Regions from separate parts of the Streptomyces sp. RLB3-17 genome, predicted to be linked through region 1. Evidence: riboswitches for the same ligand, from Rfam matches in the RefSeq annotation. Region 1 holds a riboswitch; each other region holds the start of a gene.
What was found. A riboswitch is a leader RNA that binds a small molecule or an ion and turns the genes downstream of it on or off. The one in region 1 is predicted to bind cyclic di-AMP.
Positions count from the first base shown of each region.

Region 1 (10,447 bases):
AAGTCCTGGTGACGGGAGCGGAGGGTGACGGTCAATCAGTTCTTCGCGGTCGCGCTGGCCGACTCGTACGCCGAGGTCACGGGCCGTTCGGAGGTGAATCTGTGCACGGCCGTGTCGCTGCGGCGACGATACGAGGAGAGCGCCGAACTGCCGGACGTGGGCTGTTTCATCAACGTCATCCTGAACGTTCCCGTGCGGGTCGTCCGGGGCGATCCGGCCGACGAAGCCCGTGACTACGCCGCGGCGCCGGCGCGGGCGGACGCCGCGTGGCGCCCGCCCCTGCGCGACCACGCGGTGATCCGGCGAGCGGTGGAGCAGACCGCGGCCGTCCGGTCGGCCGCCGGGATCTGCATCACCAACGTCGGCGTCGTCGACCCGGCGCTCGGCCCGCGCACCGCCCGGGTCACCGGCTATCGCACCGTGGTCAACCACGTGGGCGCCAACTACGGGGTCGTCCTCCATCTCGGCACCCTCGGTTGGGCGAAGGCGCTGCGCGACCGCGTGCTGCGCAGCGGCGCGGCGCGCCGGGGTCTGCCGGCGGGGGCTTCCCGATGAGGTGTTCAGGCCGTGTTCTCGGTGTCCCCAGTGTCCTTGGTGTCCTCGGTGCGCAGGACCAGGGCGAGGAGGCCGGGGAAGCGCTCGTCGAACTCGGCGCGGCGCAGCCGGTTGAGCCTCTTGGGTCCGGCGTCGCGCTGCTCCAGGAGGCCGGCCTCGCGCAGTACGGCGAAGTGGCGGCTGAGGGTCGCTTTGGTGACCGGCACGTCGAAGCTGCCGCACGACCGTTCCCAGTCGGCGGCCCCGGCCAACTCCCTTACGAGGGTCTGGCGGACCGGGTCGGCGAGGGCGAGCAGCGCCGCCTCCAGCGGTACGTCGCCCGGGCGAGTGTGGACCGGCGGCGTGCGGTGACTCGTGGCTGCCGTCGGCTGTCGGCTCTCCACGGTCGCCCGCCCGCCCCGTGCCGTCGACTCTCGGCTCTGTGCCGTCATGGCTGGTTGCTCCGTCCCGACTCGCTTGGTCCGTGAGGCGTGCCGTACACGGATTGCAGAGTGTTCGATGATCTGCGTACACTCGGAGTGTTCGCTTGTAGACGAACATTCTACCGGAGCCCGCTGCGTATCGCCCGGCTCCGGCCCCCCACCGCCCTCCGGCACGACGGAAGGAAAACCGTGCCTCAGACCCAACCCCACAAGTCCCGGCCGGGACTGACGCTGTTCGCGGCCTGCCTCGGTTTCGTGGTCGTCATCCTGGACGTCAGCGTCGTGAACGTCGCCACCAAGGCGCTCGGCGCGGACTTCGGCGGCAGTCTGTCCGGTCTTGAGTGGGTGATCAACGGCTACACGCTCACCTTCGCGGCCTTCCTCCTGACCGCCGGCGCCATGGGCGACCGTTACGACCCCAAGCAGATCTTCATGGCGGGCTTCGCGTTGTTCGCCGTGACGTCCCTGGCCTGCGGCGCCGCCCCCTCGTTGGTCGCCCTCATCGCCGCCCGCGTGGTCCAGGGCGTCGGCGCCGCGATGATCGTGCCGTCCTCGCTGTCGATCGTGAACACCAACTTCCCCGACCCGGCGGAACGCACGCGCGCCGTGAGCCTCTGGGCCGCGGCCGGCGGACTCGCCCTCGCGCTCGGCCCGGTCGTGGGCGGCCTGCTGGTCGACTCGCTCGGCTGGCGCTCGATCTTCTACGTCAACGTCCCCATCGCCGCCGTCGGCATCGTGCTCGTGCGGGCCCGCGCCCGGCCCGCCCCCGCGCGCGACGCCTCGGTCCGCCGCTCGCTGGACCTGCCCGGTCAGTTGCTCGCCGTCGTCGGCCTTGGCGCGTTCACCGGGGCGATCGTGGAGGCCAACGCGCGGGGCTGGTCCTCGGCCACCGTTCTGACCTGCCTGGCCGTCTTCCTGGTCGCGCTGCTCGGCTTCCTCGTGGTGGAGCGCCGCAGTGGCGACCCGATGCTGCCCCTCCATCTGTTCGGCCGACGGGCGTTCAGTTCCACGTCCCTCATCGGCGTGTTGCTGAACTTCGCCTTCTACGGCCTGATCTTCGTCTTCAGCCTCTTCTTCCAGCAGGTCTGGGACTACTCGCCCATCGGCGCCGGACTCGCGTTCCTGCCGATGACGGCCGCCATCATGATCGCGAACCTGTCGTGCGGTCCGCTGGTCAAGCGCTACGGCGCCCGGACCGTACTGATCACCGGCAACACCCTCGCCGTCCTCGGCTACCTGGCCACGGTCCCCGTCGTCGACTCCGGGGCGTACACGCAGATGACCGCGCAGTTCGTCGTCGCCGGATTCGGCATCGGCCTGGTCGTCCCCTCCATGACCAACGCCATGCTCGGCTCCGTGGACCCGGCCAACGCCGGTATCGCCTCCGGTGTCCTCAACGCCTCGCGTCAGCTGGGCGGCCTCATCGGGGTCGCGGTCATGGGTCTGCTCGTCGGCCAGGCCGCCTCCGACCACTTCCTGTCCGGCCTGCGCGCGGCCCTGCTCTGCGCCGTGGTGGCCCTCGCGATCAGCGCCGTGCTCAGCGCGGTCGGCCTGCCCGGGCGGCAGACGACCACCGCGACGGCACCGACGGCCGCCGCGTCCAAGGCCGGGTCCGAGCCCGCTCTGAAGACCGCCGACGCGCGCTGACGGCCGCCCGCCCGGTCGCCCTACCCCAAGGAGTCCCCGTTCCATGCCTCACCTCGTGCTCGAATACTCCGGCAACGTCCGGGAGCGCATGGACCCGCCCGCCCTCTTCGGGAGCTGCACGGTCCGAGGACCACAGCGACCGTCCCGCGGCCTGACCGGGCCCGCCCCCCACGTACAGGAGCAGAACCAGTCATGAGCGCATACGCAGACCAGCGCGTCCTGGTCGTCGGCGGCACCTCCGGTGTCGGCCTCGCCACCGCCGGGGAGTTCGACCACGTCGTCGTCTCGGCGGGGGAGACCCCGATGGGGCGGGTCGACGCCCTGCCGCTGGCCGACGCGTACGCCGCCATGGACAGCAAGTTCTGGGGCGCGTACCGCATCCCCGGGTCCGTCCGCGTCCGTCCCTCCGGGTCGCTGACACTGCTCGCCGGCTACCTATCCCAGCGGCCGGGCTGGGCCTCGGCCCTGCAGAGCGCCATCAACGCGGCCCTCGAGGCCCTCGTGCGCGGCCTGGCCCTGGAGTACGCGCCGCTGCGCGTCAACGCCGTCTTGCCGGGGCTGCTGCGGACCCCGCTCTGGGAGGGCATGGACGTCACCGCCCGCGAGCGGATGTACGAGGCGGCGACGCAACGCCTGCCCGTGGGACGCGTGGGGGAGGCGGCCGACGTCGCCCAGGCGGTGCTCTTCGTCACCGGCAACGCCTACGCGACGGGCACCACCGTGTACGTCGACGGCGGCGGAACCATCGCCTGACGGCGCATGACCCGACGCCCCTCGCCGTACCGCGGCGGGTGCGCTGCGAGACCCCGTCTCCGGTACTCGGGGGGACGGGGTTTCCCGCATATGTGACAGATCTCTTCTCCAGCGACCTACCGGCCGGTATACAAGCGATGTTGAGCGTGCAAGGAACGCCGCGTCAGTGTCGACGGAGGAGAGATGATGAACCATCACGTGGTCCGGGGCGACGCCACCCGAAGACGACGACATGCCTCCGCGCTGGGAGCCGCCCTCGGTTGTGGTGTCCTGCTCCTCGGCGTCGCCTCCGCGTCTCCCGCTGTCGCGAGCGGATCGCACTCCCACCGGGGAGTCGACTACGTGGCGCTCGGCGACTCGTACACCTCCGGACCCCTGATCCCTCGTCAGGTGGACGCCAACTGCGCCCGCTCCGACCAGAACTACCCCTCGCTCGTCGCGACGCGGCGGCCGACCCGATCGTTCACGGACGTGAGCTGCGCCGGTGCGACGACCGACAACATGTGGAAGGCGCAGGGAACCAACGGACCCCAACTGGACGCCGTCGAGCGCTCCACGGATCTGGTGACCGTGCAGATAGGCGGCAACGACATCGGCTTCGGCTCCATCATCGGCACCTGTGCCGCGCTGAGTTCCAAGGACCCGTCGGGCAACCCCTGCCAGCAGTACTACAACTCCCCGGGCTTCGACCAGCTGACGCGGAACATCATCGAGACGGCCCCCAAGATCGCGCGGGTGCTGCGCGCCGTGCACGACAGGGCCCCGCACGCCCGGGTGCTCGTGGTCGGCTACCCGGACCTCCTGCCCGACGACGGCAGCGGCTGCTATCCGTCCGTCCCCTTCGCCGCCAAGGACTTCGCCTACCTGCGTGACGTAGGGAAGCGGCTCAACCTGATGATGCGCGCGGTGGCCCTGTTCAGCCGTGCCGACTACGTCGACACGTACAAACCCACCGTCGGGCACGACATGTGCAAAGCACCCGCCGACCGGTGGATCGAGCCACTGCAGCCCGCATCACCCGCCGCCCCCGCACACCCCAACGCCAAGGGCGAGGCGGCCATGGCCGGGGCGGTGCTCCGGCGGCTGTAGCTCCTGCGTGATGCGCGATCTCCACGGACTTCACGGACTTCACGGACCTCACGGACCTCACGGACCTCACGGACCCCATGAAACCCACGGACTCCGCGAACTCCATGGACCAGGCATGTTTACACGATCTGCCCAGGGTCACACGGGTCAGTGAGCACCTGATGCCGAGAGCACCGAGAGGTGAGTTCCATGGCTCGCGACCAGAAAGCCAAGGCCAAGGCCGAGCAGGCCAAGGGCAAGATCAAGGAGACCACGGGTCGTGCCGTGGGCAACGAGCGGATGACGGCCGAGGGGCGTGTGGAGAAGGCCAAGGGTGACGCGCGTCAGGCGAAGGAGAAGACCAAGGACATCTTCCGCGGCTGACGCCCGGCCGCTCGTGGGCGGACGGTTCACACGGAGCAGGGGGCCCGTCGCATGGAGCGACGGGCCCCCTGCTCCGCTCCGCGCGCACCCGCGCCGAGCGGTGGAGGTTCGTAGGCTTTCCCCGCCGAAGATCGTAGGCTTGCCCCTCCGGAGACTGTGTGGGGGAGCCATCTATGACCACGGCCAGGGACCTCTTGATCACCGCCATGGACGTGGACCCGGACCGCTCTGTGGGGCAGGGCGACCTCTCCCTCGCACTCGCCGGGGCCGAGGTGATCGACCTCCTCGCCGCTGACGCCGTACACCTGGACGGCGACCGCCTCGTGCCGGCCCCGGAGCCGACGACGGAGGACCGCCTCCTGGCCGAGGCGGCGTCCTCACTCGTACGTCAGGTGCCCTACGAGCCGGTCGAGGACTGGCTGTGGCGCAGGGGGCGCGGCCTGGCCGCGGTCCATCTGGCCGCCCTCGAGGCGGACGGCCAGCTGACCCGGCAACGCCAACGCCGACTGCTTTTCGGAGCCGTCCGGATGGTCGTGGTCGACTCGCCCGCCCGGCGCCGGGCCCTGCACCGCTGGGCCGCCGACGAGCCCGTCCTCGTCTCCCTCGCGGCGGCCGTCGGGATTCCGGCCGAGCAGGGCGTGGACGTACCGGTCGTGACCGACGACGCGGTGACGACCGTGCTGGCCGCCGTCAACGACGCGGTCATGGAACTGGAAGCGGTACGCCAGCGCCGGTCCATCGAGAACGCGGCGTTCGCCAACCTCTGGCGAGGTGCGTGAGCGAGCGGGCGCGCCGTGACCCGCCGGGTTCAGAGGGTGACCTCGGGTCGGCGCCGGTTTCCGGTAGCGATCACTCGCCCCTGCCGGGCCCGTTCTCGGACGTGCCGGTGCCGGTGCCGGTGCCGGTGCCTGTTCCCGTGTCGGTGCCCCGGTCCGGGCCGTCGTCGCGGGCCGCGCGGCGTGCCCGTACGGTGCCCGCGACCCGTTGGAACGTCCGCGTCAGCTGGTGGAGCGGGTTGCCCTCCTGACCGGCGGACGTCTCGTGCGCACCGGACGCACTCGTCCGGAGGTCGCGGAGCTCGGCCAGCGCCGCATGTGCGAGTTCGGTCGCCTCGCGGTACTGGTCGCGCGACTTCGTCATGGCGTCGAGTGCCTCGGCGTAGACAGCCACCAGTGCCCGCGCCTCCTCCAGCGTCAGCAGCTTCCAGTCCTCCCGGAGGCCGGTGAGGGCGTCCTGCGCCGTTTCCGGCAGCGGCCGGGGCAGTGCCGCGTACCGTACGACCTTCTCCAGGAGCTCCGTCGGCTCCGAGCCGTCGAGGAACACGCTGCGTACGGTGCAGTCCTGCTCGTCGTATCCGGGCCGGGCGGGGGAACCGGGCAGAATCACGGCGCCGCCGCGCGGCACCCGTACGCCCAGGTCGTACAGCGCCCAGTTGACCGTCTGGAACTGCTCGGGCGCGGCGCGGTGTTCCACGACGCGGTGCCGCAGAGCGGGCGGGAGCAGCCGGGCCAGCGGGAGGCGACCGCGTTCGTCGGTGGTCATCGCCTCGTGGATGACGACGTTGATGCTCCAGCTGTGCTGCGCTGCCTCCTTGAGCAGGCGGCGCAGCGTCTTGTCCTCCTGCGGCAGCGGGTTGATGTCCCGCAGGCGGAGCCCGGGCACGATGTCGTGGTCCCAGGGGACCTCGTGCCCCTCGGGCCAGAACATGGTCGCGGGAGAGGGCCACGCGAGGTCCCACGGCCGTTCCGCCTCGGCCACCAGCGTCCAGCGGGTTCCCTCGGCGGCGTGTTCGCGTCCGTCCGTCGTGAGCCGTGCGCGAACCGGGACGGCGTCGTCGACCAGCCAGCGCGCCTCGAAGACATGGCCCTCGGCGTTCGAGGGGTCCTCTGCCTCCAGAAAGTCGTGGATCGTCTCGTCGGCCTTCAGCCTCCGCAGGTTCTCCCTGAGGATCTCCAGCGGGGCGGACCCGATGTGGCGCCCGCCGGCCAGCCAGACGGTTTCCGGAGCGGTGGCGCGGGCGGTGGAGGGCTTGGGCATGAGTCACTTTGCGGTGGGAGGCGGCGTGGCCTCCCAGTATGGTCAGCGCGGGTGGCCGGTCGGGCGGCGAGGCCCACGTGGATCACGTAAATCCCCTATTGTGGAACTTCGACCGTTCCAGCGCCTTATGCGTGTTTTGAGGCGCTGGCAACGTCGCCGTGTCCGTCACGCCGGGCGCAGCGCGCTGTGAATCGCCTTCTGTCCGGCGAAGAAGAGGGACTCTTCGCGTATCGAGGCACCCGGGCTGGGGGCGTGGATCATCATGCCGTTGCCGGTGTAGAAGCCGACGTGGCTGACGTTGTCGTAGAAGAAGATCAGGTCGCCGAACTGGATGTCGGTCAGGGGAATCGCCGCACCGGCGGTCGCCTGACCGTGGACGGTGCGCGGGAGTGCGACCCCGGCGGCCCTCCAGGCGGCCTGGACGAGGCTGGCGGAGTCGTACGAGTCCGGCCCGGTCGCACCCCAGACACACGGCTTGCCGATCTGCTCGCGGGCGAAGGCGAGGGCCTTGGCGGCCTTCCCGCCGTACGCCGACTCCGCCGTGCCGACGGCCGTGTTGACCGCGCCGGTGAAGGCGCCGGTGCCTACGGGCACACCCGCGGCCAGGGGCATCCCCGCGCCGAGGGACATGTCCGCGCCGAGCGGCATCTCCGTACCCATGGGCATCCCCGTACCCATGGACATGTCCGTGGGCAGCGGTATGCCCCTGCCGAAGGACATGTCCGCGCCGGGAGTCATGCCCGCGGTCAGGGGCATCCCCGCGCCGAGGGACATGTCGGCACCGAAGGGCATCTCCGTACCCATAGGCATCCCCGTACCCATGGGCATCCCCGTACCCATGGACATGTCCGTGGCCGGCGGTACGCCTGTGCCGAAGGACATGTCCGCGCCGAGCGGCATCCCGGTGCCGAGGGACATGTCCGGGCCGAGTGCGGTCGACTGCTGTCGCTGCCACTCCTCCTCGGCCTGTCGGCGAGCCTGGTCCTCCGGGGTGGGCCAGACACCCTCGGCCGGACGTGACTCGATCGCCGCGGGCCCGGGGTTCCACAGCGCGGCGTGCTTGGACACCAGTTCACGGGCCAGCGCCAGCTTGCGCTGGATCTTCGCCTTGGACGTCTTCAACGAGGACTGCCCCGGCCCGGCGGGCAGCGCGGGCAGCAGGGCCGTGGCGGCCTCCTGCGCGGATCGCGGCGCAGGCTCCGGCACGGCCGGCAGCGCGGCGACGGCCCTGCCCGTCAACTCGGCCACGGGCCCGGCGGCCGTCTCGGCGGAGGGGCCCGCGGTCAATTCCAGAACGGGGCGGGCGGTCAACTCCCGCCCACGGTTGGCGAGTCCGTCCTCAGGCCGCTTCGCCGGGCCCGTGGGCCGCGCCTCGGCCGGGCGGTTCGGCATCCGGTCGGCCGGCAGCCTGGCCGGCGCGGACGGACCCAGCTGCGTGCGCGCCGCGTCGAACCAGGTCTTGGTGATGTCGTCGAGGGCGGGGTCGCGGCGCCTGCGAGCGGTTTCCGGCGCGGTGTTGACGCGGCTTCGGCTCCCCGTGGTCATCGCGCGGGTCCCGTTGACGAACCCGACGGCGTTCTCGGCCTGGTCGTAGAGGGAGCTGATCCGCTGCTGCACCTCCTCGCGGCTCGGACCGTCCGCGCCACTGAGGGCGGCCGTCGCGCGTGCGGAGTCGGGCAGGCCAGGGAGGCTGTTGCCTCCAGGGCGCGGGGTTCGTTCCGGCGCCATGGGAGCCGTACTCCTTCCGTACTCCGCCTACCGGGCCAGCTGTCGGGTTCGGGCGGAAGATTCCGGAAGGCATGCCCTACGGTCCTTGCCCGATCGGGCAGTTGGGCCGATTCACCCCAAGGTCGGTTGGGTCCCGGTTCCGGTTGCCACAGGGGCATCGGATTCGGCGGAGGTCGCGCGACCCGGCGAGGTTCGCCGGAGGGAGTCGTGCGGCCTACCGCCAACTTAGCCAATTTGTGTGCCTGGTGTGAAGATTGGAGCGCGAACTGTCCGATATGTAATTGTGACCTTCGTCTACGTGTCCCGGCCTCGACCAGGATGTCGTACGACCGCCGTGCGCCCCATGGTCGCCGCGAGCGTGCGCAACCGGCGCCAGTCCAAAGAGGGTTGGGTCTCCGGCACGCCGGGCCGTTCCTTGGGGACGCGGACGCGTAGCGCGCCGGGCTCGATGCGGCAGTGGACCGGGGCGGGCAGGACCAGGGCCTCACCGTCGATGCCGGCCTCGATCTCCGCGCGGTCGGCGTCGATGACCACCTCACGGGTGGTCAGGACCGCGAGTCCGTCCGGCGCGGGGTCCAGTACGAGCGCGGCGGCCTCGGCCGCGCTGTCCACCGTGATGCCGAGGACACCGAGCAGCCCGGAGTCGAGCCGTTCGCGGCGGCCGAGACCGGCCGGATCGTTGGTGCGGTACGGGTTGTTGCTCACCAGTACGGCCTGCGGGGCGTCGAGCGTCGTGTCCGCGGCGCGAGCGGTCAGCCGCGGCCCGCGCTGGCGGGTGAGCAGGTCGGGCAGGAGGTCCAGGATCGTGCCGATCTTGTCGTCGCGGTACGCGGGACTCTGCACGACCGCCGCGTACGCGCCGAAGGAGGCGTTGTTGACGAACGGGTGGCCGCCGGCGAAGCCGAGGTCCACGCGGAGTTCGACGCCGTCGGTGAGGGCGTCCAGACAGGTCGCCGGGTCCTCGCGGTCGAGGCCGAGGTCCATGGCGAAGTGATTGCGGGTGCCCGCGCAGACCACCAGGAACGGCAGACCGTGTTCGGCGGCGACGGCCGCGACCAGCGCCTGGGTACCGTCACCGCCGGCGACGCCCAGCAGATCCGCGCCGTCCGCGACGGCGGCCCGGGCCAGCGCGGTGACGTCCTGGTGCCTGTCCGGGTCGAGGAGCACGACCTGCGCGCCGAGCCGCTCCGCCTTCTCCCGCAGCCCGAACTTCGCCACCTTGCCGCCGCCGGAGTGCGGGTTCATGACGAGGAACGGGCGCCGCGGCGGTGGCGCCCTGCGTTCCTTCGGGCGCGGGGCGCGCGTCCGGTCGCTCCGCAGGGCGTACCGGCCGCTCCAGACGGCCACGGTCCACAGTGCCAGGGACACGGGAACGGCCCAGAGCAGCCCGGTCACGGCGAACAGGGTGATCACGGCGCCGGGCGCGACGGCCGCCAGCACGGCCGCCACCCAGCGGAGCGGGCCGCGCCGGGTCAGCGCCCACCACAGCGCCGCCGCCGTGACGGCCACGCCGAGGAGCGCGGCGAAGAGCAGCAGTACGCCGTCCACGCCTCCGTAACCGAGCGGCAGCAGCACCGCCAGCGCCGCCGCGACCAGCGCGGCCCTGGCCGCCCACCGTTTCCCGTGGCCGACCTGCGCGCTCGTGTCCACACCCATCGCTCCTCCACGGACGTCGTAGAAGTCCGGCCCTGGTGGGCCCGGCCGCACGGAGGCCTGGTTCGGCGGGTCGTCGGCTGTGTGCGGGGTCGGCCATCGACGACACAGTCGTATGCAACCGTCGGGTCAGGCCCCGCGCAACCGCCACGCTCCGCCGGGCCCGCGCCGACCGGGGCCGGTCCGGGCGGTTCTCACCG
Region 1 covers NZ_CP041610.2:2,204,752-2,215,198, reverse strand. The annotation lists gene FNV62_RS10395 (hypothetical protein) at 1-12, shown strand, start outside; gene FNV62_RS10390 (hypothetical protein) at 25-555, shown strand; gene FNV62_RS10385 (ArsR/SmtB family transcription factor) at 561-986, opposite strand; gene FNV62_RS10380 (MFS transporter) at 1,167-2,624, shown strand; gene FNV62_RS10375 (hypothetical protein) at 2,668-2,820, shown strand; gene FNV62_RS10370 (SDR family oxidoreductase) at 2,817-3,377, shown strand; gene FNV62_RS10365 (SGNH/GDSL hydrolase family protein) at 3,564-4,466, shown strand; gene FNV62_RS10360 (CsbD family protein) at 4,656-4,829, shown strand; gene FNV62_RS10355 (GOLPH3/VPS74 family protein) at 5,003-5,608, shown strand; gene FNV62_RS10350 (hypothetical protein) at 5,679-6,866, opposite strand; gene FNV62_RS55600 (C40 family peptidase) at 7,032-8,594, opposite strand; cyclic di-AMP (ydaO/yuaA leader) riboswitch at 8,603-8,773, opposite strand; gene FNV62_RS10340 (diacylglycerol/lipid kinase family protein) at 8,889-10,250, opposite strand.

Region 2 (10,447 bases), 3.3 Mb from region 1:
CCACCACGAGCGCGGCGGAGCCGGCGGCGTCCGGTGGTCGGCCTCCGACTGACGTGTCCCCCGGTCGGCCCCTCCCCGCTCGCCGCCCGCCCCCGAGCCGGGAAGTCTGGACGGGTGGGGCAGCAGCAAGGAGGCGCGCAGCGGGCCGAGGAGCCGTACGGCGAGCCGTACGAGAAGCCGAGTGACGAGCGGTACGACCGGTCCGGTGGGCGGTTGCCCGGGGACCCCGTGCCCGATCCGGGGCTGGGGGACGAACCGGTGCCCAGCCCGGCCGAGGCGGACCGGCGCCGGATCTCCTGCGCGCGCAGCCTCGTCCGGGTGCTGCCCGCGCTGCTCATCCTGGTCGGCGCGTTCTACGACTACTTCACCCCGATGGCCTTCACCGCGGGCCCCCTCTTCACGGCCGCGCCGCTCGTGGCCGCCCCGCTCTTCTCGCTGCGCGGCACCGTGCTCACCGGCATCGCGGCGCTCGTCGCGGTGCTCACGATCCACATCCGGCTCGGCATCGTCTTCAAGGTGGACGCGCTCACGGAGGTCGCCACCGTGGCGACCGTCGGCGTGCTGGCCGTGCTCATCAACATCCTCGTCCGCCGCACCGACGAACGACTCGCCTCGGCCCACCAGATCGCCGAGGCGGCCCAGCGTGCCGTCCTGCCGGAACCCGACCAGCGGATCGGCGGCCTCGACGTCGCGGCGCGCTACGAGGCCGCGCAGGCGGGCGCGTTCATCGGCGGCGACCTGTACGCGGTGCAGGACTCCCCGCACGGCGTACGGCTGGTGGTGGGCGACGTACGCGGGAAGGGCATGGACGCGGTGGCCGCCGTCGCGGTGGTCATCGGGGCGTTCCGGGAGGCGGCCGAGCAGGAGGCCACGCCGGAGGCGGTCGCGCAGCGGCTGGAGCGGGCGCTGGCCCGCGAGGGCACCCGGCGCGAGGGCCTCGACGCCTTCGAGGGGTTCACCACCGCCGTCCTCGCGGAGATCACGCACGAGGGCGGCCTCGTCAGGATCGTCAACCGCGGCCACCCGCCGCCGTTGCTGCTGCACGCGGACGGAACGCTGGTCACGCTCGTCGCCGCGAACCCCGCACTGCCGCTCGGCATGGGCGAGTTGGGCAGCTGGCCGGACCGTGCCGAGGAGACGGAGTTCCCGCACGGGGCCACGCTCCTCTTCCACACGGACGGCCTGTCCGAGGCCCGCGACGCGCAGGGGCGCTTCTACGATCCGGCCGCGCGCCTGGCCGGACGGACCTTCCCCGGACCCGACGCCCTGCTGGCCACGCTCGTCGAGGAGGTCCGACGGCACACGGGCGGCGCCCTGACGGACGACATGGCACTGCTCGCCGTACGGCGGCCGTAGCCACGGAAGGGCGCGTTCTTGATCGATGTCACGAGGGGTGATCGGTCGATGCCCCTCCGCATAACAACTGACACACCGTCAAATAACCGCCAGGTAGGGAGGCGCGGCCAACTCGCCCGATTTCCGTCGGTCATGGGCGGTAAGTCCCGGCCAAAAGTGGTTAATGATCAGTACGAACAGCTTGGAATCCGGTACCCGCGTCTATTAACGTTCGATAACGCAGCGCGGTCGTCCCAGCCGTCACAAGAGTCGGCTCCGTGCGCACGCGCCGAATCCCGCAAGGGAACCGGGGAACCACCAACTTGGGGTGAATCGAGCGTCTTTCACGGTGGAGACACCGTGGGTTGACGCGCGTAGGAGACCTTCCTGCTCCGAACCCGTCAGCTAACCCGGTAGGCGAGAAGGAAGGAAAGGAGCACGCCCACGTGGCGTCCAACCGGCCTGCCCAGCCCACTTCGTTCCCGCCGAACGACACCCAGACTTTCGGCTACGCCTACGGCAAGGACGAGGGCCCCTGGGAGGAGTGGAACCCCACCGAGGATTCCATCCGTCCCCTCCGCGGCCGGCACCGCGTCTCCAAGCAGCGCGGCGGAGGACTCGCCCGCAGCTCCACGGTCCTGGGCGTCGGCGTCATCGCCGCCGTCGGCGCGGGCGGCATGGCCACCGCGGCGCCCGGCAAGCCGCCGGTCTCCATCTCGCTGCCCGACTTCTCCTCGGTCACCGCATCGGCCAAGGCGCTGATATCCGACGGCGGTTCCAGCACGCCGAAGGGCTCCGCCACCCCGCTCACCAGCGCCGGTGTGACCAGCGCTGACGCCGCGCAGGGCAACACGGATGCGGGCGAGGCGCTGCGCGCCCGCATCATCCAGCAGGCCGAGTCGCAGCAGGACCAGATCGACAAGGCGGCCCAGGCCGCCGCCGAGTCCGCCGCCGCGAAGAAGGCGGTCGCGCTGGCCGCCAAGCAGAAGGACGACGCCGAGGCCAAGGTCGCCGCCGCGAAGAAGAAGGCGGACGAGGACGCCAAGCAGAAGGCCGAGGCCGCGCGCCTCGCCGAGCTCGCCAAGAGCTTCTCGCTGCCGACCTCCTCGTACACCCTGACCTCCCGCTTCGGCGACGCCGGTTCCATGTGGTCCTCCGGCTACCACACCGGCCTCGACTTCGCGGCCCCCACCGGCACGCTGATCAAGGCCATCCACAGCGGCACGATCACGGAGGCGGGCTGGGCCGGCTCGTACGGCTACCGCACCATCCTCACCCTCGACGACGGCACGGAGCTGTGGTTCTGCCACCAGTCCTCCATCAGCGTCAGCGTGGGACAGAAGGTGGCCACCGGTGACGTCATCGGGCGCGTGGGCGCGACCGGCAACGTGACCGGGCCGCATCTCCACCTGGAGGTTCACCCGGGCGGCGGCAGCGCGATCGACCCGATGGCGTGGCTGCAGAGCAAGGGCCTGAACCCCTGATCGTTCCCAGGGGCCGTATACGGAATATGGCAATCCGGTACGGCTGTTGAAATAAGGCATGACTTCTCTACGCAAGCTCGGCTCCTCCGACCTCGAGGTCTTCCCGCTCTCCCTCGGCGGCAACGTCTTCGGCTGGACCGCCGACGAGGCGCAGTCCTTCGCCGTGCTCGACGCGTACACGGCCGGGGGCGGCAACTTCGTCGACACCGCCGACGGCTACTCCGCGTGGATCGCCGGCCACACGGGCGGTGAGTCGGAGACGATCATCGGCAAGTGGTTCGCCGCGCGGGGCAACCGCTCCGACGTCGTCCTCGCCACCAAGGTCAGTACCCACCCCGAGTACAAGGGCCTGTCCCCGGCGAACATCAAGGCCGCCGCCGACGCCTCGCTGCGCCGCCTCGGCACGGACTACATCGACCTCTACTACACCCACTTCGACGACACCTCGGTGCCGGTCGAGGAGATCATCGGCGCGCTCGACGAACTGGTCCGGGCCGGCAAGGTCCGGGAGATCGCCGCCTCCAACATCTCCGCCGAGCGGCTCGCGGAGTCCGTGGAGTTCTCCGACCGCGAGGGCCTCGCGCGCTACGTCGCCCTCCAGCCCCACTACAACCTCGTCTCGCGCGACACCTACGAGGGCCCGCTCCAGGAGGTCGCCTCCCGGACCGGCCTGGCCGCCGTCCCGTACTTCGCGCTCGCGTCCGGATTCCTCACCGGCAAGTACCGCCCGGGTACGACGGTCGACTCCGCGCGTGCCGAGGGCGCGGGCAAGCACCTCGACACCGAGCGCGGCATCCGCGTCCTGGCCGCCCTCGACGAGGTCGCCGGGGCCCATGACGCCGAGGTCGCCACGGTCGCCCTCGCCTGGCTCGCCGCCCGGCCGACGGTCGCGGCGCCCATCGCCTCCGCACGGACGGTCGAGCAGCTGCCGGCCCTGCTGGCGGTCGCCGACCTGACACTGACGGACGCGGAGGTGGCCAGGCTGACGGAAGCGTCCGCCTGAGGCCTACGACTGGTAGGGGTTGTACGCGGGGTACGGCGTCGCCGGGGCGGGATACGGGGTCGTCGCACCGGCGGGGTACGGGGGCGCGCCCGCGGGGTTCACCTGGCCGGGCACCGGCGCGTAGCCGTAGCCGGGCCACGGCGGCGGCAGCTGCGGCGGCACCGGTACGGCAGGGGCCGCCGCGTGGGCCGCGTACGCGAGGGAGGGGCGGGCGACCTCCCGGCGGCGCCACAGCTCGTGCAGCAACTCCCCCTCCCGTACGACGAAGTCGGCGTTGGCGCGACCACTGCGCCCCCGGTGCCGCAGAAACGCCAGCGAGGTCGCGTACGCCTCGTACTGCGCGACCGAGCGCGCCGCCGCCCTGCCGAAGTGGTGGGCCGCGTAGTCGCGGGCCAGCCGCCGCGCCCGCATCGAGCCGAGCGCGTACGGCTCGGGCGGGGTGAGCCACCCGGCCGCCGCGTACGCCGGAAGTTCGGTCCGTACGGTCTTCAGCTCCCGCTGCCGCGTCCAGATGACGAGGAAGGTGAGCAGACCGAACGCGGGCACCATGAACGCCCCGTACACCGCGTAGAAGCCGTACTCCCCGAAGTTCGACGAGCCGTTCCACATGGAGTGCATGCCCATCGCGAGCAGCAGTCCGGTCAGGGGCAGCAGGACGCGGCGCACATGCTGGCGCTCGGCGGACAACGCCGCGGTGCCGAAGCCGATGCCGGTGAGCACGGTGAACAGGGGGTGCGCGAAGGGCGACATCACGACGCGGACGAAGAAGGTCGCGGCGGTGACGGAGGCCAGGCCGTGGTCGCCGTTGAGCTGGTCCGTGCCGAAGGCGGTGCCGAGATAGAGGATGTTCTCGGTGAAGGCGAAACCGGTCGCGGTGACTCCGGCTATGACGACTCCGTCGACGATTCCCGTGAAGTCCCGGCGGCGGAAGAGGAAGACCAGGAGCACGGCGGCGGCCTTCGCGGACTCCTCCACGATCGGCGCTATGACGGTCGCGCCGAGGGTGTCGGCGCTGGACGGGTCGGCGGTGGCGGTCGCTATCCATCTGGTCGCGAAACTGTTGGCGACGATCGCTATCAGCGCCGCCGCGCAGGCGCCCCACGCGAAGGCGAAGAGCAGGTTGCGCCAGGGGCCGGGCTCCACCCGGTCAAGCCAGCGGAACGCGGCGACGAGGAGCGGCACGGGCAGCACGGCGAGGCCGAGCCCGACCAGGAAGCCCTCGGTGCCGGTCTGTTGGCGGACCAGGGCCAGGATGACGAGGCCGGAGAGCGCGAGCAGGGTGATCAGCGCGCCGTAGCGCACCCACTTCCGCTGCCACCAGTGCGCGTGCCGCAGTGCACCGTCGGCCGGCCCACCGGTGGGACCGCCGGGATACGTCGGGTACGGGGGGAAGGTGGCCACGGCATTGACCCTAACGAGGGAGGGGCGCTGCCCGCGACGGCGCCTGGTGGTGTTCGTCCGCGGGCCTTCAGTCGCCGGATGTGTCCTGGTCTCGGTGCTGTACGCGCCGGAACAGGAGGTCGTTCACCACATGACCCTTCTCCAGTCCCTGCCCCTCGAAACGGGTCAGTGGCCGGAAGTCCGGACGAGGCGCGTAACCGCCGTCCGGCCGGGTGTTCTCGAAGTCCGGGTGCGCGCTCAGCACTTCCAGCATCTGCTCGGCGTACGGCTCCCAGTCGGTCGCGCAGTGCACGAGGGCGCCGGGCCTGAGGCGGGTCGCCGCGAGGCTGAGGAACTCCGGCTGGATCAGCCGCCGCTTGTGGTGCCGCTTCTTGGGCCAGGGATCGGGAAAGTACACGCGCAGCCCGCTCAGGGAGTCCGGCGTGAGCATCTCCCTGAGCAGAATGATCGCGTCACCGTTGCCGACGCGGATATTGGTGAGTCCGTTCTGGTCCGCGAGGTTGAGCAGGTTGCCCTGCCCCGGCGTGTGCACGTCGACGGCGAGGATCCCCGTCTCCGGGTCCTCCGCCGCCATCCGCGCGGTGGCCTCGCCCATCCCGAACCCGATCTCCAGCACGACGGGCCGCTCGCCCCCGAACAACTCCGCGAGATCGATCACCCGCTGCCCGTCGATGTCGAGCCCCCACTTGGGCCACAGCCGCTGCAACGCGTCCGCCTGCCCCGTGGTGACCCGGCTGCGCCGCGGCTGGAAACTCCGGATCCGCCGCTCGAAGTGCGATCCGGCGGGGTCGGCCTTCGGACCGTCGGGGAACCGGGGCTCCCCCTTGGCCCGGACATGCCGATGGGGCTCACCTCCGGCGACGGAGCTGGACCGGGGCTCTTCGGGGGAGTCAATGGAGTCAGACACAGTGAGGACGATTTTACGGCGCCCCCGAGAGCACTCTCCCGCCGCCGCGGGCGCGTGGGGGCTGGTCGCGCGGTTCCCCGCGCCCCCAAGAGCGCTGGCGCGCATCTTTCAGCCCGTCCGGCGTCTGAGGACGAGGCCGTCAGGCCGATGGGGCACCGGGGCGCAGCCCCGGCCCCCCAGGGGCGCGGGGAACTGCGCGACCAGCTCCCACCGGCCCGCAGTCGACAAACCCACCCGGGGGTCTGGGGGCGGAGCCCCTGGGGATGGGACGGGTAGGGGCGGCGGGGCGAGAAACTCAGGTCGGTCACCCGTCACGTGCCCGCCAGCACCCCCAGCGCCCTGCGCGCGACCTCGCGGCCGATCGGGAGCGACGCCGTGGCGGCGGGAGACGGCGCGTTCAGGACGTGCACGGTGCGCGGGCCCTCCTCGATGAGGAAGTCGTCCACCAGGGTGCCGTCCCGCAGGACGGCCTGGGCCCGGACACCTGCCGAGGCCGGGAGCAGGTCGTCCGGCGTCACCGCGGGCAGCAGCCGCCGCACCGCCCCGGTGAACGCCGCCTTGGACAGCGACCGCCGCAGCTCCCCCGCCCCGTACCGCCAGTGCCGCCGCGCCATCCGCCAGGAACCGGGCCACGCCACGGCCACGCCCACCTCGCGGGGCCGGACGACCCCCCACCCGTACCCCTCCCGGGCGAGCGCGGGCACCGCGTTGGGCCCGATGTGGACGTCTCCGTCGATCCCCCGGGTGAGGTGCACGCCGAGGAAGGGGAAGGCGGGGTCGGGGACCGGGTAGACCAGGCCGTGGACCAGCTCGGGACGCGCCAGGGAGTAGTACTCCCCGCGGAAGGGGATGATCCGCATGCCGGGCTCGTCCCCGGCGAGGCGCGCGATCTCGTCGCAGTGCAGCCCGGCGCAGTTGACCAGCACCCGTCCCCGCACGACCGCCCCGTCCTCCGTGCGGACGGCGACGCCGAGCGCGGGTCGGCGGTCGATGCGGACGACCTGCGCCCCGTACCGGATCTCCGCCCCGGAGGACTCGGCGAGCTGCCGGGCCACGGCGACGAAGTCGCACACCCCCGTCGTGCCGACGTGGATCGCGGCGAGCCCGCGCACCTGCGGCTCGTACTCCGCTATCTGGGTGGGGCCCAGCTCCCGCACCGGAATCCCGTTCTCCCGGCCGCGCTGCACGAGCCCGTGCAGACGGGGCAGCTCGGCCTTGTCCGTGGCGACGATCAGCTTTCCGGTGACGGCGTGCGCGATGTCGTACTCCGCGCAGAACTTCACCATCTCGGCGGCGCCCCGCACGGCGTACCGCGCCTTCAGCGAGCCGGGCCGGTAGTAGATCCCGCTGTGGATCACCCCGCTGTTGCGTCCCGTCTGATGCCGGGCGGGGCCCGGCTCCTTCTCCAGCACCGTCACCCGCGTGCCCGGCGCGGCGCGCGTGATCGCATACGCCGTCGCCAGGCCGACGATCCCGCCGCCGATCACCAGCACATCGCAGTCGTAAGCGACCCGCACCTGTTCCACCTCCCGGCTTCAAGAGTGCACTGCGCCACTGACAACGCCTTCAAACCCAAGAAGTGGGCCGCGCCCCCGAAGGAGCGCGGGGCCGCGTCATTGTGCGGCTCCGCCGCGTGGGCGCGACCGGCCCCGGACAACCCGCAGCCGCAAGACCACGGCAACCCGGCAGACGCGAAGGCACCCACCCCTAGGCCGGGGCCATCAGCAGCGGCCGTGCCCGCTCCCTCAGCTCCACCACACGCGGTTCGTCGCCGTAGGGCTCCAGACGGTGCAGAAGGTCCTTCACGTACTCCGTCGTGCGCGCGGAGGAGATCCGCCCGGCGACCTCCACCGCCCGTACGCCCTGCTCGCATGCCGCGTCGAGATTGCCCGACTCGAGCTCGGCGACCGCCGACACCACCAGTCGCAGACCGTGGGAGCGTACGAACTCCTCCGTCGGCTTCGACAGTGCCTGCTCGGTGAAGCGGCGCACCTGACGCGGCGCCTTCAGATCGCGGTAGCACTCGGCCGCGTCGGCCGCGAAACGGTCGTACGAGTAGAAGCCGAGCCAGCTCGGGTCGTGGTCGCCGTCCCGGGCCCGCTCCAGCCAGCCCTCGGCGGCCTTCAGGGCCCCGCCGGCCGCCTGGGCGTCACCCGCGCGCGCGTGGGCGCGTGCCTCGACGAGACGGAAGAAGCTCATGGTGCGGGCGGTGGCGAGCCCCCGGTTGCGCTCGAGGGCTGCCTGGGCGAGGTCGACGCCCTCGTCGCCGAAGCCGCGGTAGGTCGCCTGGAGGGACATCGAGGCCAGTACATAGCCGCCCAGAGGGACGTCGGCGGCGGCTCGGGCTAGGCGCAGGGCCTGGATGTAGTAGCGCTGGGCGGCCTCCTGCTGGCCCGTGTCGAAGGCCATCCAGCCCGCCAGCCGGGTCAGCTCGGCACTCGCCCCGAACAGGGCTCTGCCCACCTCGTCGGAGTAGGCGCCGAGCAACAGCGGTGCCGCCTCGACCCGCAGACATTCCGGCACCATCGACGAACGCCAGTCGCCACCTCCGTACTTGGAGTCCCAGCGCCTGGCGTCCTCTGCTGCCTCGCGGAGCTTCTGCACATCGCTGTGGCCGACTTTCAGTGGTGCCCCGGAGCCCTCGGAAGGGTTCACGTCCCGCGCCACCGAACTGTCGGCCGGGGTTATCAGCCACCGTGAGGCGGGAGTCGCGTAAGCGCTCACTGCGAAGGATCCCGCCAGGGACTGCCAGATGCCGCCACCGCCGGCCCGGCGGCCGGCGAGGTCGAGGCGGTACAGCTCGGTGGCGGACCGCACCGCCTGCCCGACGTCACGGGGGAAGGCGAGGCCCACTTCGGGCGCGGGATCCGCGTCCGCCAGGCCGATCTCGTGGAGCGGCACCGGGCGGCCGAGCTTCTGACCGATGGCGGCCGCGATGAGATGCGGCGCCGCACCCTGCGGCACCATTCCCTTCGACACCCAGCGCGCCACCGACGTCTTGTCGTAGCGAAGAGTCAACCCGCGTTGAGCGCCAAGATCGTTGACGCGCCGCGCGAGTCCTGCATTGCTGATTCCCGCGAGGGCGAGAACGGCGCCGAGTTTTTCGTTCGGCCCGCGTTGCTCCCTGGACATGCGCCACCCCTCGACACAGACGGCTGCCGCGCTGGCATAACCATGCGGCATTCGTAAACCCAGCGTAGTTCGCCGCATCCCAAGCGTTAAGGGGCGTTGTTCCGGATGGCGGGATTGTGGTCCGTACGGAAGTACGGACGGTTGCATCGTGCTCCCGCTGTGTGGCTGTGCGCCCGTCCGTGCGCTCTTCTCCGGCCACCGGGGGAGCGCTTCCATGGATCGTGCGTGGGTCGGCCCGCTGTACTGGATCCAGTGGGCTGGGGGACACCGCCGCCTACATCCCCGCGGGCGGCGGACCGGTCCGGGAGGCGAACTCCGCCTCCCGGACTGTGCGTTGCCGGAGCGGTGCGCTGGGCCTGTACGGAGCGTGTGCACGCCTGTCCGCCCGCAGCCGATTTGGCCGAAAATCGACGGTGGCCTTTGCGGGCAAATAGCGCTCCTACCACGTCACTTGAGGGCGCATGAGGTGCTTTCGGGGAGCGTACCGGGGGCGCATTCGCGTCGCCGATCCACCCCCGCCCACTCGTCGTTCCCAGTGAATCCGTCGTGATCGCCTTGCCTCGGGCGGGTGTTCGCATCTGCTTCGGATCGGCTTTGCAGCGGCCTCCCAACGGCGCGAACGTATTCGCGGGGGCGCATTCCAGGGGGCGCAAGCCGCTCCAGGGGCCCTCCCGTACGCGGTCTTCGTGGCAGCATGGAGCCGAGTTCGTACGGTGCACTGGTTGTCCACAGCCTGTGGAGGCGTCGATGCGGTGGTTGGTGGGGTGGAGCAGTACCGCCACCAGAGCGCCCGAGATCGGCCTGGCGGGCGCCACCGGAAGCGACGGCGAGACCGTGCACCCGGTGGGCTCCCAACTCCTGTGGGGCGACCCCGATCCGCTCTGGGCGGTCGGCGACTGGCGCCCCGACGAGGTCCGCGTCATCAAGGCCGACGCGCAGAACCGGATCGCCGTCCTCGGCACCTGCGGGGCGAGCGACGAGGAACTCAAGGTCGGCCTCTTCGCCGCGCGCGGCGGCGCGCTGCGCCACCTCACCGCCTGGTCCGGCAGCTACACCGCCGTCGTCCAGGTCGGCCGCCGCACCACCGTCGCGGGCGACCTCGCGGGCGCGCGGCCCGTCTTCCACACCCCCTGGGCCGGCGGTACGGCCTACGCGACCGCCGCCCTGCCGCTGGCCGACCTCATC
Region 2 covers NZ_CP041610.2:5,550,866-5,561,312, reverse strand. The annotation lists gene FNV62_RS25200 (hypothetical protein) at 1-52, shown strand, start outside; gene FNV62_RS25195 (PP2C family protein-serine/threonine phosphatase) at 214-1,356, shown strand; cyclic di-AMP (ydaO/yuaA leader) riboswitch at 1,613-1,770, shown strand; gene FNV62_RS25190 (M23 family metallopeptidase) at 1,782-2,819, shown strand; gene FNV62_RS25185 (aldo/keto reductase) at 2,878-3,822, shown strand; gene FNV62_RS25180 (PrsW family intramembrane metalloprotease) at 3,826-5,223, opposite strand; gene trmB (tRNA (guanosine(46)-N7)-methyltransferase TrmB) at 5,291-6,130, opposite strand; gene lhgO (L-2-hydroxyglutarate oxidase) at 6,442-7,647, opposite strand; gene FNV62_RS25165 (hypothetical protein) at 7,838-9,262, opposite strand; gene FNV62_RS25160 (asparagine synthase-related protein) at 10,010-10,447, shown strand, end outside.
Region 2: it holds a riboswitch for cyclic di-AMP, as region 1 does, so the genes downstream of both, FNV62_RS25190 (M23 family metallopeptidase) here and FNV62_RS55600 (C40 family peptidase) in region 1, are expected to answer to the same signal.

Region 3 (10,447 bases), 6.0 Mb from region 1:
CCGCGTCGACCAGCTCGGTGATCGTGTCGACCCGGATCACCCCGGCCTGCCGCAGCAGCGCGGACACGGTGGCGTGCGGCAGCCGGGTGGCCCGTACGGCATGCCCCTGGGGAGCGGCGGCGTGCCGCGCGCCCTGGACCACGACCAGCGGCTTGGCGGCCGCCGTCCGCCGGGCGAGCCGGGTGAACTTGCGCGGGTTGCCGATGGATTCGAGGTACATCAGGGCGACGTCGGTGTCCGGGTCGTCGTACCAGTACTGGAGTACGTCGTTGCCGGACACGTCCGCCCGGTTCCCGGAGGAGACGAAGGTGGACACTCCGGTCACGCCGGTGACGCCGCCGCCGCGCCGGTGCAGCCGGGAGAGCAGTGCGATCCCGATCGCGCCGGACTGGGCGAACAGGCCTATCCGCCCGGGGCGCGGCATCTCGGGCGCGAGCGAGGCGTTGAGGCGCACCTCGGGGGAGGTGTTGATGACCCCGAAGGCGTTCGGTCCGATGATGCGCATCCCGTACGTACGCGCCTGGCGGACGAGTGCGCGCTGGCGCTCGCGTCCGGCGGGGCCGCTCTCGGCGTACCCGGCGGAGACGACCACGAGGCCCTGTACCCCGTGCTCGCCGCACTCCGCGACGACTTCGGGGACGTACGGCGCGGGCACGGCGACGACCGCGAGGTCGACGGGCTCGGCGATGTCGCGGACGGAGCGGTGGGCCGGGACGCCGTCGAGCTCCTTCTCCTGGAGTGCCTTGTTCACGGCGTACAGCCGCCCGGTGAAACCGGCCGCGCGCAGGTTGTCGAGGACGCTGCGTCCCACCCCGCCGGGGTTGCGGCCCGCTCCGATGACGGCGACCGAGCCGGGCGCGAGCAGTCGCTGCACGGACCGCGCCTCGGCGCGCTGCTCCCGCGCGCGCTGCACGGCGAGCGAGCGGTCGGTGGGTTCGAGGTCGAACTCCAGGCGTACGACGCCGTCCTCGAAGTGCCGCTTCTGCTGGTACCCGGCGTCCGTGAACACCTTGATCATCTTGGTGTTGGCGGGCAGTACCTCGGCGGCGAAACGGCGGATGTCCCGCTCTCTGGCGACGGCCGCGATGTGCTCCAGGAGGGCCGAGGCGACGCCGCGGCCCTGGTGGGCGTCCTGCACGAGGAAGGCGACCTCGGCCTCGTCCGCGGGTGCCGAGGCGGGCCGACCATCGGCATTAATACGGTCATAGCGTACGGTGGCGATGAACTCGCCGCCGACCGTGGCCGCGAGTCCCACCCTGTCCACAAAGTCGTGGTGCGTGAAGCGGTGGACATCCTTGGCGGACAGGCGCGGGTAGGGCGCGAAGAAGCGGTAGTACTTCGACTCGTCCGAGACCTGCTCGTAGAAGCTCACCAGCCGCTCGGCGTCGTCGACGGTGATGGGCCTGATGCGGGCGGTGCCGCCGTCGCGCAGCACCACGTCGGCCTCCCAGTGGGAGGGGTACTCGTGCCGGTCCGACGAGGTCTGCATGGGCCCCAGAGTACGGCTCGCGTCCGACAACGGCGCGAGGCAGGCTAGGGGCACCGAAGTCGGATCCAGGCCGGGATCCGACGCGGAGTTCGGGACGGGAACAAGACCCTGCCCGGGCTCGCTTCACGTTGTGGAACACTGGTCTAGACAACCCTGAACACCTGAAGGGCAGCATCACATGGCTGAGCGCCGCGTCAACGTCGGCTGGGCCGAGGGCCTCCACGCCCGTCCCGCCTCCATCTTCGTCCGGGCGGCCACGGCCTCCGGTATCCCCGTGACGATCGCCAAGGCGGAGGGCAACCCCGTCAACGCGGCCTCCATGCTGGCGGTCCTCGGCCTGGGCGCCCAGGGCGGCGAGGAGATCGTCCTCGCCTCGGACGCCGAGGGTGCGGACGCCGCGCTCGACCGGCTGGCGAAGCTGGTGGCGGAGGGTCTCGAGGAGCTCCCCGAGACCGTCTGAGAAAGAGCCCCCGAGCGGGGTTCCTCAATTGATGGCGGGAGTGGTCTTCGCACCAAAAGACCCCGCCCCGCACGCATTCGAAGGGCTCGCCTGAAAACATCGGGCGGGCCCTTCGCTTTTCCAATTGCGGGCAGCAGAAATAATCCCCCGCGAATTACCCCTCTTTGTATACGGCGCCGGTGTTAATGACGCACGCCCGTCATGTTTACGGGATGTTGCGAAGTCCTCACACGCTCCGGACGATCTCCCCCGCCGGGAAAACGCAGCCGGTGTGCGACCGTCGCACGCTCGGCGTGCAGCGCCGTGACGGCCCGCGCCCGCTCGCTGTCGCCGCGCGCCACCGCGTCCACGATCCCGCCGTGCTCCGCCCAGGACTCCGCCGGATTGGCCGGCGCTTCGACCGCGTACATCCAGGCGATCTTGTGCCGCAGCTGGGCCAGCGTGGAGGTCAGCGCGGGGCTCCCGGAGGCCTGTGCGAGAGTCTCGTGGAACCAGCCGCCGAGCGAGCGCAGATCCTCGCTGTTCCCCCTCCTGGCCCGCTCCTGCCCCAGTCTGACCAGGCCTCGAAGCACCTTGAGGTGGGCCTCGGTGCGCCGCTGAGCGGCCCTCGCGGCGCCCAGCGGCTCCAGGAGCATGCGCATCTCGAGGAGGTCCGCGGCCTCCTGCTCGGTGGGCTCCGCGACGCACGCGCCCGCGTGCCGACGGGTGACGACGAAGCCCTCGGCCTCCAGCGTGCGCAGGGCCTCGCGCACGGGGACCCGCGAGACGCCGTAGCGTCGCGCGAGCAGTTCCTCGGTGAGCCGGCTGCCGCGCTCGTAGACACCCGCGACGATGTCGTCACGGATCGCCGTGCATACCGAGTGCGCGGGAATGCGCATGACCGGACCTCCGCCTTAATCCCCGCGAAACGCGGTCGATTGACGCTTGTTCAGTGACTCTATTGCAGAGAACCGGAATTTCCGATGGCGGGCCGGAATCCATGGATATTTTTTGGACAGACAGTCGTTCGAAACGACGAAGCCCCGGCTGGGGGGAGCCGGGGCTTCGGAAGTGTTGACGCCGGTCGTCAGACGTTCGGGGTGTGCGAGCGTCAGACGTTCACGCCGTGCGAGCGGAGATAGGCGACCGGGTCCATGTCGGAGCCGTACTCCGCCGTCGTACGGGCCTCGAAGTGGAGGTGCGGCCCGGTGGTGTTCCCGGTCGAGCCGGACAGGCCGATCTGCTGGCCCGGGGTGACCGTCTGCCCCACGGAGACACCGATGGACGACAGGTGGCCGTACATCGTGTAGGTGCCGTCGTGCATCTTCAGGACGATCTGGTTGCCGTACGCGCCACCCCAGCCGGCCGTGACGACCGTGCCGGAGCCGACCGCGTGGACCGAGGTCCCGGAGGCGGCGTGGAAGTCGACGCCCGTGTGGCTGCCGGAGGACCAGAGGCTGCCGCCGGTCTTGTAGCCGGTGGAGATGTACGAGCCGGTGATCGGCAGGACGAAGGTGTTGAGGCGCTTGCGCTCGGCGGCGCGGGCGGCACGCTCCTTGGCCTCGCGTTCCTTCTTCGCCTCCTCGGCGGCCCTCTTGCGCGCGGCTTCCTCGGCCTTCTTGCGCGCGGCGGCCTCGTCGGCGGCGCGCTTCTGGGCGACGGCCTGCGCGTCGATCTGGGCGGCGACGTTGTCGCCGAGGGTGATGGCCTGGGTCAGCCCGGTCTGCTCGACGGAGGCGTCCGCGGCGAGTGCCGGGGCGGCCAGGGTTCCGATGACACCGGTCGTGGTGAGCGCGGCGACGCCGACGGCGTTCGTGGTGGAGCGCTTCACGCGGCTCGGACGGCGGTGTTTCCCGGGGCCACAGGTGAACGCCATGTAGGGGCTGATCCTTTCCTTCCCTCTCGCCTACCGGGTTAGCTGACGGGTTCGGAGCAGGAAGGTCTCCTACGGACCCCCTCCAGGGAGGGCGTCCGATTCACCCCAGGGACTACGTGTGGGTCCCCGGCTCCCCTGGCTCGCGCCGTACGGGGACTCGGCGATGACTGTCCGGTGCCGCGGGCGCGGCGCACTGCCTGACGAACAGCCGCACCGACGCTAGACGGGGCGTCTTTCAAACAACAAACGGATCACGGCTTTTGTAGTGCATGCCACAGGGCAGACGGGCAACCTCCCTACCAATACGGACATCTTGGGGATGAAGTCCGAGCGAGAGCCCGAGCGGAAATCCGATCAAAAAGGGGCCCGGGCGACTCTTCAGTCACCCGGGCCCTGCGGAGTCACGCTCTTCCGCTCCGCGTGCGGCTCGGCTTACAGCCGGCCCCCACTGAGCCGCTGAACCTCCGCTCCGTGAACCTCTACTCCGCCGAAACTACGGTCACTTCACCGATTCCGAGGGCCTTGACGGGCTCCTGGATCTGCGCGGCGTCGCCGACGAGGACGGTCACCAGACGGTCCACCGGGAAGGCGCTCACGGCGGCCGCGGTGGCCTCCACGGTGCCGGTCGCGGCGAGCTGCTGGTACAGCGTCGCCTGGTAGTCGTCCGGCAGGTACTGCTCGACCTGGTCCGCGAGCGTGCCCGCGACGGCCGCCGCGGTCTCGAACTTGAGGGGCGCCACCCCCACCAGGTTCTGTACGGCGACGTCGCGCTCGGCGTCCGTCAGGCCCTCCGCGGCGAGGGTGCGCAGCACCTTCCAGAGGTCGTCGAGCGCAGGGCCGGTGTTCGGGGTGTCCACGGAGCCGCTGATGGCGAGCATCGCGATACCGGTTCCGTCCGGCGCGGCGCGCAGGACCTGGCCGAACGCCCGCACACCGTAGGTGTAGCCCTTTTCCTCGCGCAGGACGCGGTCCAGGCGCGAGGTGAGGGTGCCGCCGAGGCAGTACGTGCCGAGCACCTGGGCGGGCCACACACGGTCGTGCCGGTCGGCGCCGACACGGCCGATGAGCAGCTGCGTCTGGACCGCGCCGGGGCGGTCCACGATGATCACACGGCCGGTGTCGTCGGCGGCCACCGGCGGCACGGGGCGCGGCTCGGCGGACGAACCGGTCCAGTCGCCGAGCGTCTCGGCGATCAGCGCGTCGAGGTCGACGCCGGTCAGGTCGCCGACGATCACGGCGGTGGACGTGGCGGGACGTACGTGCTTGTCGAAGAAGGCGCGTACGGCGGTCGAGTCGATCTTCTGAACGGTCTCCTCGGTGCCCTGGCGCGGGCGCGACATGCGCGAGGTCGCCGGGAAGAGCTCCTTGGAGAGCTCCTTGGCGGCACGCCGGGCCGGGTTGGCCGTCTCGTGCGGGATCTCGTCGAGCCGGTTGCGCACCAGCCGCTCGACCTCGCTCTCCGCGAACGCCGGTGCCCTCAGGGCGTCGGCGAGCAGCCCGAGCGCCTTGGGCAGGCGCGAGACGGGCACTTCGAGCGACAGCCGTACGCCGGGGTGGTCGGCGTGCGCGTCGAGGGTGGCGCCGCAGCGCTCCAGCTCGGCGGCGAACTCCTCCGCGGAGAGCTTGTCGGTGCCCTCGGAGAAGGCGCGCGCCATGATCGTGGCGACGCCGTCGAGGCCCGCGGGCTCGGCCTCCAGCGGCGCGGCGAGCAGCACCTCGACGGCGACGACCTGCTGGCCGGGGCGGTGGCAGCGCAGCACGGTCAGGCCGTTGTCCAGCGTGCCGCGCTCGGGCGCCGGGAAGGCCCAGGGCTTGGGCTGACCCGCCTGGGGCTGCGGGTGGAAGTCCATGGTGGCGAGCTCGGTCACTTCGCCGCCTCCTCGTCCTCTTCGGTGGTGTCGGCAGCGACCGGCTCGTACACGAGCACCGCGCGGTTGTCGGGGCGCAGGCGGGCCTTGGCGACCTCCTGGACCTCCTCGGCCGTGATGTCCAGGACACGCTGTACGGCCGTCAGGGCGAGCTGCGGGTCGCCGAACAGGACGGCGTACCGGCACAGTTCGTCGGCGCGGCCGGCGACCGTGCCGAGCCGGTCCAGCCACTCACGCTCCAACTGGGCCTGGGCGCGCTCCATCTCCTCGTCCGTGGGGCCCTCCTCGGCGAACCGGGCGAGTTCCGCGTCGACGGCGGACTCGATCACCGGGACCTCGACGTCACCGGACGTCTTCACGTCCAGCCAGCCCAGGGAGGGCGCTCCGGCGAGCCGCAGCAGGCCGAACCCGGCCGCGACGGCGGTGCGGTCACGGCGTACGAGCCGGTTGTAGAGCCGGGACGACTCGCCGCCGCCGAGGATGGTGAGCGCCACGTCCGCCGCGTCGGCCGCGCGCGTGCCGTCCTCCGGGAGCCGGTAGGCGGCCATCAGGGCGCGCGCCGGGACCTCCTCCTCGACGACCTCGCGCAGCTGCTCGCCGATGACCTCGGGCAGCGAGCCGTCGCGCGGGGCGGGCTTGCCGTCGTGCCCGGGGATGGAGCCGAAATACTTCTCGATCCAGGCGAGCGTCTGCCGCGGGTCGATGTCCCCGACCACGGAGAGCACCGCATTGTTCGGCGCGTAGTAGGTGCGGAAGAAGGCGCGGGCGTCCTCCAGGGTCGCCGCGTCCAGGTCCGCCATCGACCCGATCGGGGTGTGGTGGTACGGGTGGCCCTCGGGGTAGGCGAGCGCGGTCAGCTTCTCGAAGGCGGTGCCGTAGGGCACGTTGTCGTAACGCTGGCGGCGCTCGTTCTTGACGACGTCCCGCTGGTTCTCCATGGACTCGTCGTCGAGCGCGGCCAGCAGCGAGCCCATGCGGTCGGCCTCCAGCCAGAGGGCGAGCTCCAGCTGGTGGGCGGGCATCGTCTCGAAGTAGTTGGTGCGCTCGAAGCTGGTCGTGCCGTTGAGCGAGCCGCCCGCGCCCTGCACCAGTTCGAAGTGGCCGTTGCCCTTCACCTGGCCGGAGCCCTGGAACATCAGGTGCTCGAAAAGGTGAGCAAGGCCGGTACGGCCCTTGACCTCGTGCCGTGAGCCGACGTCGTACCAGAGGCACACCGCCGCGACCGGGGTCAGATGGTCCTCGGAGAGCACCACGCGCAGGCCGTTGGCCAGGCGGTGCTCGGTCGCTGTCAGGCCGCCGGAGCCTGCCTCAGCTGTGGCCGTGTGACCCATGGGCATGTACGTCCCTTCGATCGCGGAAACTGCAGAATTCCTGCCGGTCCTGCCACTGTATGCAAGCGCGCCGACCGGTGGCGAAGTTCCCGCGCCTCGTACGCCGAGAGCGAGAATTCCTGAGGTGGGAGGCCGGACTTCCGTTCACCGTGAGCGAGCGGAACCGGGCTCCGCGGAGCCCCTATGGACGGGTCGCGGTCGGCGTTGTCAGTGCGGCGGTCCACAATGGTGCGCGTCAGAACCCGTTCATGCCCCGGCAGAGACTGTGAAGGAGCCGCAGCAGCGATGGCCCGCCGCAGCACGAAGACCCCGCCGCCCGACGACTCGTACGAGGAGAAGATCCTCGACATCGACGTCGTGGACGAGATGCAGGGCTCCTTCCTCGAATACGCGTACTCGGTCATCTATTCGCGAGCCCTGCCGGACGCCCGTGACGGCCTCAAGCCCGTGCACCGCCGCATCGTGTACCAGATGAACGAGATGGGGCTGCGCCCCGACCGCGGCTACGTCAAGTGCGCCCGCGTCGTCGGCGAGGTCATGGGTAAGCTCCACCCGCACGGCGACGCGTCGATCTACGACGCACTCGTGCGCCTGGCCCAGCCGTTCTCCATGCGCCTGCCGCTGGTCGACGGCCACGGCAACTTCGGTTCGCTCGGCAATGACGACCCGCCGGCCGCCATGCGTTACACCGAGTGCCGGATGGCCGACGCCACGTCACTGATGACCGAGTCCATCGACGAGGACACGGTCGATTTCACGCCGAACTACGACGGCCAGGAGCAGGAGCCCGACGTCCTCCCGGCGGCGTACCCGAACCTGCTGGTCAACGGCTCGTCCGGGATCGCCGTCGGCATGGCGACGAACATGCCGCCGCACAACCTCGGCGAGGTCATCGCGGCCGCCCGCCACCTGATCCGCTATCCGGGCGCCGACCTGGACACGCTGATGAAGTACGTGCCGGGCCCCGACCTGCCCACGGGCGGCCGGATCGTCGGCCTGACCGGGATCAGGGACGCCTACGAGTCGGGCCGCGGCACCTTCAAGATCCGCGCCACGGTGTCGGTGGAGGACGTCACGGCGCGCCGCAAGGGCCTCGTCGTCACCGAACTGCCCTTCACCGTCGGCCCGGAGAAGGTGATCAGCAAGATCAAGGACCTGGTCAACGCCAAGAAGCTCCAGGGCATCGCCGACGTCAAGGACCTCACCGACCGCTCGCACGGACTGCGCCTGGTCATCGAGATCAAGAACGGCTTCGTGCCGGAAGCGGTCCTGGAGCAGCTCTACAAGCTGACGCCGATGGAGGAGTCCTTCGGCATCAACAACGTGGCGTTGGTGGATGGTCAGCCGCTCACCCTGGGCCTCAAGGAGCTCCTCGAGGTCTATCTCGACCACCGCTTCAACGTCGTGCGCCGCCGCAGTGAGTTCCGCCGCAGCAAGAAGCGCGACCGTCTCCACCTGGTCGAGGGTCTCCTCGTCGCCCTCCTGGACATCGACGAGGTCATCCGCCTCATCCGCTCCAGCGACAACTCGGCGCAGGCGAAGGAACGCCTGATCGAGCACTTCTCTCTCTCCGAGATCCAGACGCAGTACATCCTGGACACGCCGCTGCGCCGCCTGACCAGGTTCGACCGCATCGAGCTGGAGTCGGAGCGCGACCGGCTCAACGGCGAGATCGACGAGCTGACCGGCATCCTCGACTCGGACGCCGAGCTGCGCAAGCTGGTCTCCGGCGAACTGGCCGCGGTCGCCAAGAAGTTCGGCACCGACCGGCGCACGGTGCTCCTGGAGTCCGCGGGCACCCCCGCCGCGACGGTCTCGCTCCAGGTGGCCGACGACCCGTGCCGGGTGCTCCTGTCCTCGACGGGCCTGCTGGCCCGTACGGCCAACGGCGACCCCTTCGGGGAGGCCGAGGACGCCAAGCGCACCAAGCACGACCTGATCGTCTCCGCGGTGCCGGCGACGGCCCGCGGCGAGATCGGGGCGGTCACGTCCTCGGGCCGCCTGCTCCGGCTGAGCGTGATCGACCTGCCGCAGCTGCCGGAGACGGCGTCGGCGCCCAACCTCTCCGGAGGCGCTCCGATCGCGGAGTTCCTGTCCTCCCTGGAGCCGGACGAGGCGGTGATCTGTCTGACGACGCTCGACGAGTCCTCGCCCGGCCTGGCGATCGGCACCGAACAGGGCGTCGTGAAGCGTGTGGTCCCCGACTACCCCTCGAACAAGGAGGAGTTGGAGGTCATCACCCTCAAGGACGGCGACCGGATCGTGGGCGCGGTCGAACTGCGCACCGGCGAGGAGGACCTGGTCTTCATCACCGACGACGCCCAGTTGCTGCGCTACCAGGCCTCGCAGGTCCGCCCGCAGGGCCGGGCGGCGGGCGGCATGACGGGCATCAAGCTCACCGAGGGCGCGAAGGTGATCTCCTTCACCGCGGTCGACCCGGCGGTGGACGCGGTGGTCTTCACGGTGGCGGGCTCGCGCGGCACGCTGGACGACTCCGTCCAGACCACGGCCAAGCTGACGCCCTTCGACCAGTACCCGCGCAAGGGCCGCGCCACGGGTGGCGTGCGCTGCCAGCGGTTCCTGAAGGGAGAGGACTGCCTCTCGCTGGCCTGGGCGGGCGCGCTTCCGGCCCGGGCCGCACAGAAGAACGGCACACCGGCCGAGCTGCCGGAGATCGACCCGCGCCGCGACGGCTCGGGAGTGTCGCTGGCGAAGACGGTGTCGGTGGTGGCGGGCCCGGTGTAGATCAGCCGGTCTCTTCGGGACCGTCGGGCTCCTCGTCCTGTACGTGGCTGCCCTGCAGGTAGCGGTCCTGTACGTGGCTGCCCTGCACGTAGCGAAGGACGCCCCACATGCTGTGTTCGTCGGCGTGTGGGGCGTCCTTTTCGCACGCCTCCAACTCCTTGGCCAGAGCCGAGGTGTCGATGCCGGAGCCGATCAGCACGAGCTGGGTGAGCCGCGCCTCGGCAGAAGCCCAGGGCTCCGGGTAGAAGCGCAGAAACCGCCCGACGGCATGCACGGCGTACCGGTTGTCCCTGTCCTGGACGCCGAAATCGACGTAGCCCTTGATGCGATAGAGCCCCTCGGGCCTGCTGTCGAGGAAGTCCATCAACTCCCGGGGACCGAGCGGCACCTCGGAGCTGAAGGAGAGGGATTCGTAGGCGGAGTGCAGGTGGTCGTGGTGTCCCTGGGGACCGCTCTCGTCGTGCCGGTGGAGGTCGTCGAAGGACAGCTGCCCGACGCGCTCCTCACTCGGCCTGCAGTCGAAGAGGAAGTCGGGATCGACGCGGCCGTAGGTGGCGGGCACGACGGCGGCCCGGTCGACAAGCCCGCGTACGGTGCGCAGCACGCGCTCGCCGTCCTCGGCTCGGTCGATCTTGTTGACGACGACGAGGTCGGCGAGGGCGAGATGCCGGTCGATCTCGGGATGCTTCTCGCGCGTAC
Region 3 covers NZ_CP041610.2:8,253,953-8,264,399, reverse strand. The annotation lists gene FNV62_RS37220 (bifunctional GNAT family N-acetyltransferase/acetate--CoA ligase family protein) at 1-1,489, opposite strand, end outside; gene FNV62_RS37210 (HPr family phosphocarrier protein) at 1,668-1,949, shown strand; gene FNV62_RS37205 (GntR family transcriptional regulator) at 2,132-2,827, opposite strand; gene FNV62_RS37200 (M23 family metallopeptidase) at 3,040-3,804, opposite strand; cyclic di-AMP (ydaO/yuaA leader) riboswitch at 3,817-3,977, opposite strand; gene FNV62_RS37195 (M16 family metallopeptidase) at 4,284-5,672, opposite strand; gene FNV62_RS37190 (M16 family metallopeptidase) at 5,669-7,009, opposite strand; gene FNV62_RS37185 (DNA topoisomerase (ATP-hydrolyzing) subunit A) at 7,289-9,748, shown strand; gene FNV62_RS37180 (CobW family GTP-binding protein) at 9,750-10,447, opposite strand, start outside.
Region 3: it holds a riboswitch for cyclic di-AMP, as region 1 does, so the genes downstream of both, FNV62_RS37200 (M23 family metallopeptidase) here and FNV62_RS55600 (C40 family peptidase) in region 1, are expected to answer to the same signal.